DNA from 3 places in the Paenibacillus sp. FSL H8-0168 genome. Region 1 is predicted to be linked to each of the others. Evidence: riboswitches for the same ligand, from Rfam matches in the RefSeq annotation. Region 1 holds a riboswitch; each other region holds the start of a gene.
What was found. A riboswitch is a leader RNA that binds a small molecule or an ion and turns the genes downstream of it on or off. The one in region 1 is predicted to bind glycine.
Positions count from the first base shown of each region.

Region 2: linked by a shared signal. The riboswitch ahead of sdaAB (L-serine ammonia-lyase, iron-sulfur-dependent subunit beta) and the one ahead of MHI21_RS19685 (sodium:alanine symporter family protein) in region 1 are both predicted to bind glycine.
Region 3: linked by a shared signal. The riboswitch ahead of gcvT (glycine cleavage system aminomethyltransferase GcvT) and the one ahead of MHI21_RS19685 (sodium:alanine symporter family protein) in region 1 are both predicted to bind glycine.

Region 1 is NZ_CP151948.1:4,465,384-4,468,664, forward strand. Features, by position in the region: gene MHI21_RS19685 (sodium:alanine symporter family protein) at 1-1,184, opposite strand, end outside; glycine riboswitch at 1,344-1,438, opposite strand; gene MHI21_RS19690 (glycoside hydrolase family 1 protein) at 1,701-3,158, opposite strand.
Region 2 is NZ_CP151948.1:479,889-483,169, forward strand. Features, by position in the region: gene MHI21_RS02210 (Ig-like domain-containing protein) at 1-357, shown strand, start outside; gene sdaAA (L-serine ammonia-lyase, iron-sulfur-dependent, subunit alpha) at 428-1,327, opposite strand; gene sdaAB (L-serine ammonia-lyase, iron-sulfur-dependent subunit beta) at 1,317-2,006, opposite strand; glycine riboswitch at 2,218-2,333, opposite strand; gene MHI21_RS02225 (DUF6359 domain-containing protein) at 2,549-3,281, shown strand, end outside.
Region 3 is NZ_CP151948.1:4,279,683-4,282,963, forward strand. Features, by position in the region: gene gcvH (glycine cleavage system protein GcvH) at 266-664, opposite strand; glycine riboswitch at 966-1,158, shown strand; gene gcvT (glycine cleavage system aminomethyltransferase GcvT) at 1,335-2,441, shown strand; gene gcvPA (aminomethyl-transferring glycine dehydrogenase subunit GcvPA) at 2,561-3,281, shown strand, end outside.

The DNA.
Region 1 (3,281 bases):
ACGAGTAGAATGAACAGATAACGGTATGGCTTAATCCACTTGACCCCAAGCAAGTATTCAACACAGCGTTCCCCGTAATAGTTCCAGCCGAGCATGGTGGTGAACGCGAACATAATCAGAATAATTGTGAGCAGTTCTGCCCCCAGCGGGAATGCGCTGGAAAATGCTTGCTGAGTCATCAGGCCCGCATCGGTAGGCCCGCTCCACACACCGCTAACCAGCAGCGTCAATCCGGTCATCACACAAATAACCATCGTATCAATAAACACGCCTGTCATGGAAATTAGCCCTTGCTCCGCAGGCCATTTGGTTTTAGCAGCTGCGGCTGCAATCGGTGCGCTCCCCAATCCGGCCTCATTGGCAAAAATACCTCTGGCTACCCCACTTCGCATCGCCAGCATAATCGTAGCTCCGGCAAATCCGCCCGTTGCAGATGTAGTTGAAAATGCCGAATGAAGCACCAGCGCGATTGCGGCAGGAAGTTGGTCAGCAAACCGAATCAGTACGATGAGACAGATCAGTACGTACAAGCCTGTTTTAAAAGGAACGACCTTCGTCGATACCTTGGCAATGCTTTTGAGTCCTCCAATGGTAACCAGTCCTGTAAGGATCGCAATAATCAGTGCCGTTACAATAGGCGGAACGCCAAAGCTGTTCTCGGTCGAAGATACAATCGCTTTGACCTGCGGAAACGTTCCAATCCCGAACAACGCTACCAGCATGCCCGAAAAAGCAAACAGCATCGCCAGCGGTTTAAAACGGCGTCCAAGACCTTTCTCAATATAATACATCGGGCCGCCGGAAAATTGTCCATTCCTATCTTTCACCCGGTATTTTACCGCAAGTACACCTTCCGCATATTTTGTCGCCATCCCAAAAAAGGCGGCAACGACCATCCAGAACAAGGCACCCGGCCCACCCAGCTTAATGGCTGTCGCTACGCCGACAATACTTCCTGTGCCAACTGTAGCCGCCAACGCTGTACTCAAAGCCGCAAAACTACTTACATCCCCGCTGCCTTCATTCGGGGCTTTACCGATCAGCTTGATCGCTAGGGGCAGGCGGAATACCTGCAGCATCTTCAAACGTATGGTCAGCCATAACCCCGTTCCCATGACAAGAATGATGAGAGGCGCCCCCCATATCCAGCTACTAATCGCTTCTAACACATGTACCAAATTCATTTCAACCCGCTCCTCCAGCATATTAGAAAACAAAAAAGAGTCAAATCCGCTGATTCGACTCCTGGAGAGGTTAAAGGCACGAAAAAATACAACCATCTTGTGCAGGTTTCTACCTCTAATAGCTCATAAAAAAGCCTAGGGCATTCCCTGTCACAGGTTATTCGCGTCTCTGTCCTTTTGCCTGAGAGTTTAAGCAGATGTTATCTGCGGTGCACCTTCGGCGCCCAATTAAGGGTCTCTCCAGAGTTCTGTCCGTTTACGGTCCCCGCTTGTTGCTGTAATCAGCCTAAGCACCTGAGAGTTTTGCCCCTTCGGTCGGAACCTTCGTTCCATCTCCCGCAAACATCAACCAGACATATGAAATTTTTATTCATTATACAGAAAACTTTCAGCTTATTACAAGTGAAAAATTTGTGAAGCCCTCTGAAATATTATTATTGTGTCTATAAAAAAGCGGGTACAGCAGATTGCATCCTTAGGATGTCCTCTTCTATACCCGCCCGAGATGATATGAAATTACAATTCTTCACCATTGGTTGCTATCACATTTTTATACCAGTTAAAAGAGTCCTTTTTGGAGCGTTTGAGCGTTCCGTTACCGTCATCATCCAGATCGACGTAAATAAATCCGTAGCGCTTGGACATTTCGGAAGTAGACATGCTCACAAGGTCGATAGGGCCCCAGCTGGTGTAACCAATCAGATCAACACCGTCGGCAATCGCTTCCTTCATTTGGGCAATATGCTGACGCAAGTAATCAATGCGATACGTGTCATGCACAGAGCCGTCTTCTTCCACCTTATCATACGCACCCAAACCATTTTCCACGATGAACAGCGGCTTTTTATAGCGGTCATAAAACGTATTCAGCGTAACACGCAGGCCGATCGGATCGATCTGCCAGCCCCAGTCGGAGGACTGCAGATACGGATTTTTCACGCCACCAATTAGGTTTCCTGCTGCTTTTTCGCCTTCTGGACCTGCAGATACGGTCAAGGTCATATAGTAGCTGAATGAGATAAAATCAACCGTATTATTTTTCAATATTTCGGCATCGCCTGGTTCTGTGTGTATTACAACATTATTTTCTTCAAAATAACGATTCATGTAGTTAGAATATTCCCCACGGGCATGCACATCCGTAAAGAACAGGTTCATCTGATTTTCATGCTGGGCTTTCAGTATATCCTCTGGGTTACACGTATGTGGATAGCTTTCAATACGTGCCAGCATACAGCCGATCTGAGCGCCCGGGATGATCTCATGTCCCCGTTTGGTCGCCAGTGCACTAGCTACAAATTGATGATGCAATGCTTGATATATCGCTTGTTGTTTGTTTTCTACACGGTCAATAACCACACCGCCACCGGTGAACGGACTCATGGTCATTACATTGATTTCATTAAAGGTCAGCCAGTATTTTACTTTATCCTTATAGCGCGTAAACACCGTTTCGGCATAATTTACGTAATGCTGTATGACTTCACGTCCCAGCCAGCCATTATACTTCTGAGTCAGACCTAGCGGTGTTTCGTAATGTGACAATGTTACCAAGGGCTCAATATTATACTTGCGCAGCTCATCAAATACATTGTCGTAGAATTGCAATCCTGCTTCATTCGGCTCGGCATCATAGCCATTCGGGAAAATCCGCGACCAGTGGATGGACATACGAAATACTTTAAAGCCCATTTCAGCGAATAATGCAATATCTTCTTTGTAATGGTGGTAAAAGTCTACACCTTCACGCTTTGGAAAACGTGCATTGACTTTGCCTGCCAAAATGTCTTCGAGTCGTTCGGACGAAATCTCTATAGCGTGATCGTTCTTGCGCTCTGCTTTGGGTACATAGGCAACCATGTCTGCGCTGGACAATCCTTTTCCATCTACGTCAAAAGCGCCTTCCAATTGGTTGGCTGCGGTTGCCCCGCCCCACAAGAAGTTTTTCGGAAACCCTTTTAGCGTCTTCGTCATAGTATAAAAACCTCTTTCCGTATTTAAGATTTTTACTTTGGTCAAGTCATCCCATCAAGTACTGCAAATATGAATCAATACCTAACGATAACCGTTCTCCTTTGAAATGCATTGACAGATACT
Region 2 (3,281 bases), 1.8 Mb from region 1:
GTAGCCACTGTTAAAAAGGGTCAGGTTACTGCGGTTAGCTACGGTAAAGCTAATATTCAGGCGAAGTTTGGCGGGAAGGTAATTAGTGTACCCGTGGATGTTGATACGCTTAAATACCTGCAAACAGACGAAGTCGCATTGAATTTGAAGGCAGGACAGCTGGCTAAGGTTACGGCTACAGCCACGTATAAGGATGAGTCGGAGAAGGATGTTTCCAAACCGGCTGTCTGGTCCTCGTCCAGAATTATTGTTGCGACCGTCAAAGACGGTAACATTAAGGCACAGGGCAAGGGTAAAGCTGTAATTACTGTGAAATATGCAGGTAAAATGACGAAGGTACAGGTAACCGTTCAGTAAAAAAGAGAGCAAGCATACGTCCAAGGACGATAGGCTTGCTCTTTTATTTTAAGGAGGCACCGCATATAAATTATGACTTATCTTTCTTGGTCGGTGTGTTGCGTGTAAGTGATTCGGTCAAACGCTTGCCAGTCGGCGTCTGGGCCAACCCGCCTTTGGCGGTCTCGCGGTGCTTCGACGGCATCGCACTGCCGACTTCAAGCATGACGTCAATGACTTCGTCAGACGGAATAGCGCTGCGCACACCCGCCAAAGCCATGTCCGCTGCGGCAAGCGCAGTCACGGCTCCCAGCCCGTTGCGCACGATGCACGGAATCTCCACGAGTCCGGCGACGGGGTCGCAAATCAGGCCGAGCGTGTTCTTAAGAGCGAGGCCCACGGCGTGAACAGCCTGTTCAGGCGTACCACCGCGCAGCTCGACCATAGCGCCAGCGGCCATCCCGATAGCTGAGCCAATCTCAGCCTGACAGCCTCCTTCCGCGCCAGAAATGAAGGAGTTGTTGGCGATCACGTAGCCAATGGCCCCAGCGGCGAACAGGCCGTTCACCATATGCTCATCATCCCATCCGAACCGCTCCTGCGCACTGATGAAAACACCTGGGATAACCCCACATGACCCTGCAGTGGGCGTGGCGACAATGCGACCCATGGATGCATTAACCTCCGACACGGAGAGGGCATAAGCCATGGCGAGCGCGGAGGCATCGCCGGAGCAGGTTTCCCCTGCCCGCAGATACTCGGCTAGGCGCTTGCCGTCACCGCCCGTCAATCCACTGCGGGATACGGTGTCTTGTGTCTGTCCGCGATGAACGGCTTCCTTCATGACTTCATAATAATCAGACATTTGACGAAAGATTTCTTCCTCCGTTGTATTCGTTTCTTGCACCTGCTCTTGAATCATCAAGCGGCCAATCGTGGTGGATTCTTCAGCGCATAAAGCGCTGATCTCATGCAGATGGCTAAACCGCATCGGATTCAGCTCCTTTTTTCAAATTAATCATCTTAATTTCATACATATGAGGTAAAGAACGCAGTTCCGCAATTAGTTCAGCTGGAGCAGAACTGTCCGTTTCAATGGCGGTGAGTGCTTCACCATCCCGGCCCTTGCGATCTACGTGCATATAGGCAATGTTAATGTGAGCCGCGCCCAGCGCTGAAGTTATCGCGCCCAATGTACCGGGCTTATCCGAGTGGAGAAGCACCAGCGTAGGCAGCTCCCCGGTCAGATTGACCCGGAATTCGTTCAGTTGCTGGACATGGATGCTGCCGCCGCCGATGGAGGAGCCCAACAGTGTACGCTGATCCTCGCCCTTCCACAGCTCGAAACGGACAGTGTTCGGATGAGGGGCGGGGAGTCCGCTGACGGCGAATTCCACGGCCATCCCGGCTTGTTCGGCCCATTGCTCGGCATCGGGAATCCGGTGATCGTCCGTATCGTAATTAAGCAGTCCTGCGATGAGCGCCAGATCTGTACCGTGTCCTTTATACGTATCGGCAAAGGAACCGTATAATGTCATGCGGGCACGGTCAGGCTGCTCTCCGAGCCAGTGCCGGGCAACGCGTGCGAGTCGCACTGCGCCTGCGGTGTGTGAACTGGAAGGTCCGGTCATGGCCGGGCCGATAATAGAAAATACATCTTTGAAACGCATGGTGTGACCCCCTGTATGTTCTAATACCATACTATATGGTATTTCCGCGTCTTTGCGCGGTTATGACGGTTCCTAATGCTGACGCACAATGTGAGCACAAAAAAGGACAGGATAAGGAAGTTTCCCTTATCTCTGTCCTCGTTACCTGAGAGTTTCGTGCGGTGTTCTTACCGCCTTACCCCTTGGGTGGCTTGCGCTCTCTCCAGAGTTGCGTCAGATGACGATACATGGACCTGAGAGATTATCCGCCAGCCGGGTGCTGGCGTCTTGCTCCTTCGGTGCCGCCAGAGTATAGGCTCCCTGGACAGACTCTCCCGTCATCTTCATTCGCGTATACCGTTCTACATGTCTTCCTTAGGGTAATGTATGCCGTGCTCGGTGTCAATCACAGGGTTCAATTTTTACATAAACAGGTGCGTTTCCAATAAAAAAGATTAAAATTTACATAATTATGGATGAAATCAGGAAGGAATTAGAAGATTGGCGGCTAATCTGATAAAGGACAAGTACATTTATGGAAAACATAGGAGGGATATTGACGTATGGTAAAAGGCTTGCGGTTCACAGGTTCACGCTTAAAAGGGATGCTGCATCTAGCAGCAATCGTATCACTGCTGATCGGGATCTTCGTTCCATTCGGTCAGGTCAAGGCAGAGGGAGCATTGACAGTAGCCGAAGCACTTCAGGGCCAAAGCAGTGGAGGTACGGTGACGGTGGAAGGCTACATCGTCGGACATGCTACCGGATCGAAAACGGCTAACTTTTCTTCTCCGTTCGCGAATGATTTTAACGTACTGATTGCCGATCAGGCAAATGAACGTAATACGTCTAATCTATTGGATGTACAGCTGACTTCAGCGTACAGAGGGCAATTTGGGCTGTCAGGCCATCCTGAGCTGATCGGCAGCAAAATTCGTGTGACGGGTACACTCGGCGCCTACAATAATTTTGGTGGAGTGAAAAGTCCAAGCGCTGTTGAACTGGTGAGCGGAAGCGAGCCAGGGGAACCAGGTGAACCTGGCAACCCGGGTCAACCCGGTACTACATTGCCGGATGGAAAAGGCAAAAAGGTGCTGTTCGATAATACGCACGCACAGACCGCTGGAGCAGCAGATTGGGTCATTGAAGGCGCCTTCTCCGACTTTGCCAATGGACTGCGTAATGTAGGCTTTACGGTAGACCAATTGAATCGTCCCATTCCTTTTACTTATGGAGAGCAGGCCATAACATATGATAAGCTGCGCCAATATGATGTGTTCATTATTGGTGAAGCGA
Region 3 (3,281 bases), 190 kb from region 1:
ACAACATTTAAATTTAAATTATCCGAGAAGGTATTAGACCTGCATAATTCTTCTTAATATGACCTGTAGCTATAGAAATTAGTCGAAAAACCGTGCTGGTTTATATATGATTCTTACTATAGGGACAACTCTCTACATCAGAATAAAACACGTAATTACGTCTGAAAAAAGACAAAAAAATAGCCGCTATGTCAAATCATAGCGACTGTTGTATACAAAAATCGAGCAGACAAATAACACTCTTATTCCATACTACATTGCTCCATTACTGCTCATCGGAAATCAACTGCTCGTATTGATCCGCAGACAGTAGCTTGCCCAATGCTTCCTCCACATCTTTACCCATCTCTACTTCGATCATCCAACCTTTTTCATAGGGAGATTCATTTACTAGCTCAGGCGTACTTTCCAGCGCTTCATTCACTTTTAATACGGTTCCCGTCACCGGGGCAAAAAGGTCGGATACCGTCTTCACCGATTCAATCGTACCGATCTCCGCTCCCTGCTCAATCGTTACTCCCGCCTCCGGTAATTCTACAAAAACAATATCACCCAGTTGATGCTGTGCAAAGTCTGTAATACCAATCCGCAACGTTCCATTCTCTGTGCGCTGAACCCACTCATGTTCGTCTGTATACCAAAGTTGCTGCTTTACTTCACCCATCCTGTTCCCCTCGCTTCCATATGAATAAAATCGCTTTTGCTCACCTGTATTAGACAGGTTAAGATTATGACAACAGGAACACTCATGTCAATAATACTAACAAAAATACTTCATATGACCTCATATGGCGTACTATATAAAAATATGATAACTTATAACAAACGCTTACATATCCTTATTTATATATTAAATGTTTTTTCTATTGTTTTTGATGACATTTTTATTGACATTTCGAATGAATTTGCGTATTAATGGGTTATAGCAAATGCTTTGGGAAACACCCCGACAACTGCAAACGCGGATGAACGCGGAGGGAGAGACTGCCAAAAAGATTCGCATAGCTGTTGCCGCTTATGAGACATAAGTTGCACGCGAATCGGATCAAGTTGTTATCTGCAAAGCCAGGTAATATACTGTTGATCCCGAAGGTAGCGCCGAAGGAGTAAGCCTGCATTGCAGGTGAATCTCTCAGGCAAAAGGACCTCTGCCGGACGCATCTCTGGAGAGCATTCGCTATTGGAGCGGATCACCCAAGGGGAAACCCGGTACATACCGGGGTAACTTTCTGGTATCAAGGACAGAGCTGAAAAAAGAGTGTAGACTGCCGTCTATACGTTTTTTTCGGCCTGTCTTTTTTGTTTAGCCGATCACACCCGATAGGAGTGGAAAAATGACTAATTTGCGAAAAACACCGCTATATTCGTCCTACGGGACGCAGTCTGGGGTTCGTTGTATTGACTTTGGCGGCTGGGAGCTCCCCGTTCAGTTTAGCGGCATTCAAAAGGAGCATGAGGCCGTCCGGCAACGTGCGGGTTTATTCGATGTATCGCATATGGGCGAATTTTTGGTTGAAGGCAAAGAGGCCGAAGCTTTTCTGCAAAGGGTGACCACGAATGATGTTAGCCAGTTGGAACCAGGTCAGGCACAATATTCACTCCTGTGTTACCCCGATGGAGGGGTAGTAGACGACCTGCTTGTTTACTGCAAAGGGCCGGAGCGCTACATGCTCGTTGTGAACGCCTCTAACATCGATAAGGATTGGGATTGGCTAATTCGCCATATGCCTGCATCCGTTCACATGGAGAATGTGTCTGATGCGATAGCATTGCTGGCGTTGCAAGGACCGGAAGCAGCACGTATTGCCGCAGCCGTGGCAGATACGGACATTACGAATCTGGCATCTTTCCGCTTCCATGAGAATGTGCCATTGTTCGGAGCAAAAGCACTCGTCTCACGAACCGGATATACGGGTGAAGACGGTTTTGAATTTTACGTACCTGCCGCGGAAGCACCAGCCGTATGGGAGGGTTTGCTTCGTTCCGGTGAGTCGTATGGACTGATTCCCGCTGGACTTGGTGCTCGGGATACCCTACGCTTTGAGGCACGGTTGCCGCTGTACGGACAGGAGTTATCTTCCACGATTTCACCACTCGAAGCCGGTCTAGGGTTCTTCGTCAAGCTGAATAAGGGAGATTTTATCGGTAGAGAAGCACTGCAACGTCAGAAAGATCAAGGGATTCCTCGCAAATTGATCGGGCTGGAAATGATGGATCGCGGTATCCCACGCGCCCATTATCCGGTATTCGCAGAAGGTCAACACATCGGTGAGGTCACAACGGGAACTCAGTCGCCCACCTTGAAGCGTAATCTCGGCCTCGCCTTGATAGACAGTCGTTTTAGCGCCCTCTCCACACCGCTGGAGGTTGAGATTCGTGGCAAACGCCTGCGTGCCGAGGTGGTGGCAGCCCCCTTTTATAAACGCCTGCGCCGATCTTAAACTCTCTTCATTTCAATAAAGCAAACATGTCAGATATGAACTTCCGGGTTTTCATCTCACACTTTTTTATTAGCTAATTTACGATTTAAATTTTGCTTTTCGAAAGGAGCCAAGAACCTATGAAGCAGCATCGTTATCTCCCTATGACTGAACAGGATCAAACCGAAATGCTGCGTGTGGTCGGCGTTTCATCCATCGATGATTTATTCAGTGACATTCCAGAGGCCATTCGATATCAAGGGGAACTTCCTCTTTCTTCTCGGCTCGACGAGAGAGCCTTGACCCGACATTTGGCCGAGCTGGCCGGACACAACGCCAATACAGACACACATGCCAGCTTTCTTGGCGCAGGAATTTATGATCATCATATTCCGTCTGTCATCCAGCACATCACTTCACGCTCGGAATTCTATACAGCCTACACCCCCTATCAGCCGGAAGTAAGCCAAGGCGAGCTACAAGCCATTTTCGAGTTTCAGTCGTATATTTGCGAACTGACGGGCATGGCTGTAGCTAATGCCAGCATGTACGACGGAGCGACTGCACTGGCGGAAGCGGGCTCACTGTCCGCCGCAGCTACCCGCCGTAAACAGCTTATCGTATCAAGGTCCGTCCATCCGGAGGCACGTCAGGTATTGGCAGCCTATGCACGCGGATTGGATTTGGACATCGTGGAGATCGGCTGTTCGGACGGCGTAACGGATGCTGATGCGCTAGCGGCGGCCGTATCGGAACAGACCGCGGCTGTTTTGGTCCAAAGCCCCAACTTTTTCGGAGCCGTGGAAAACCTGAAGCCGATGGCTGATCTCATCCATGCGCACAAAGGTCTTTTGGTCGTCA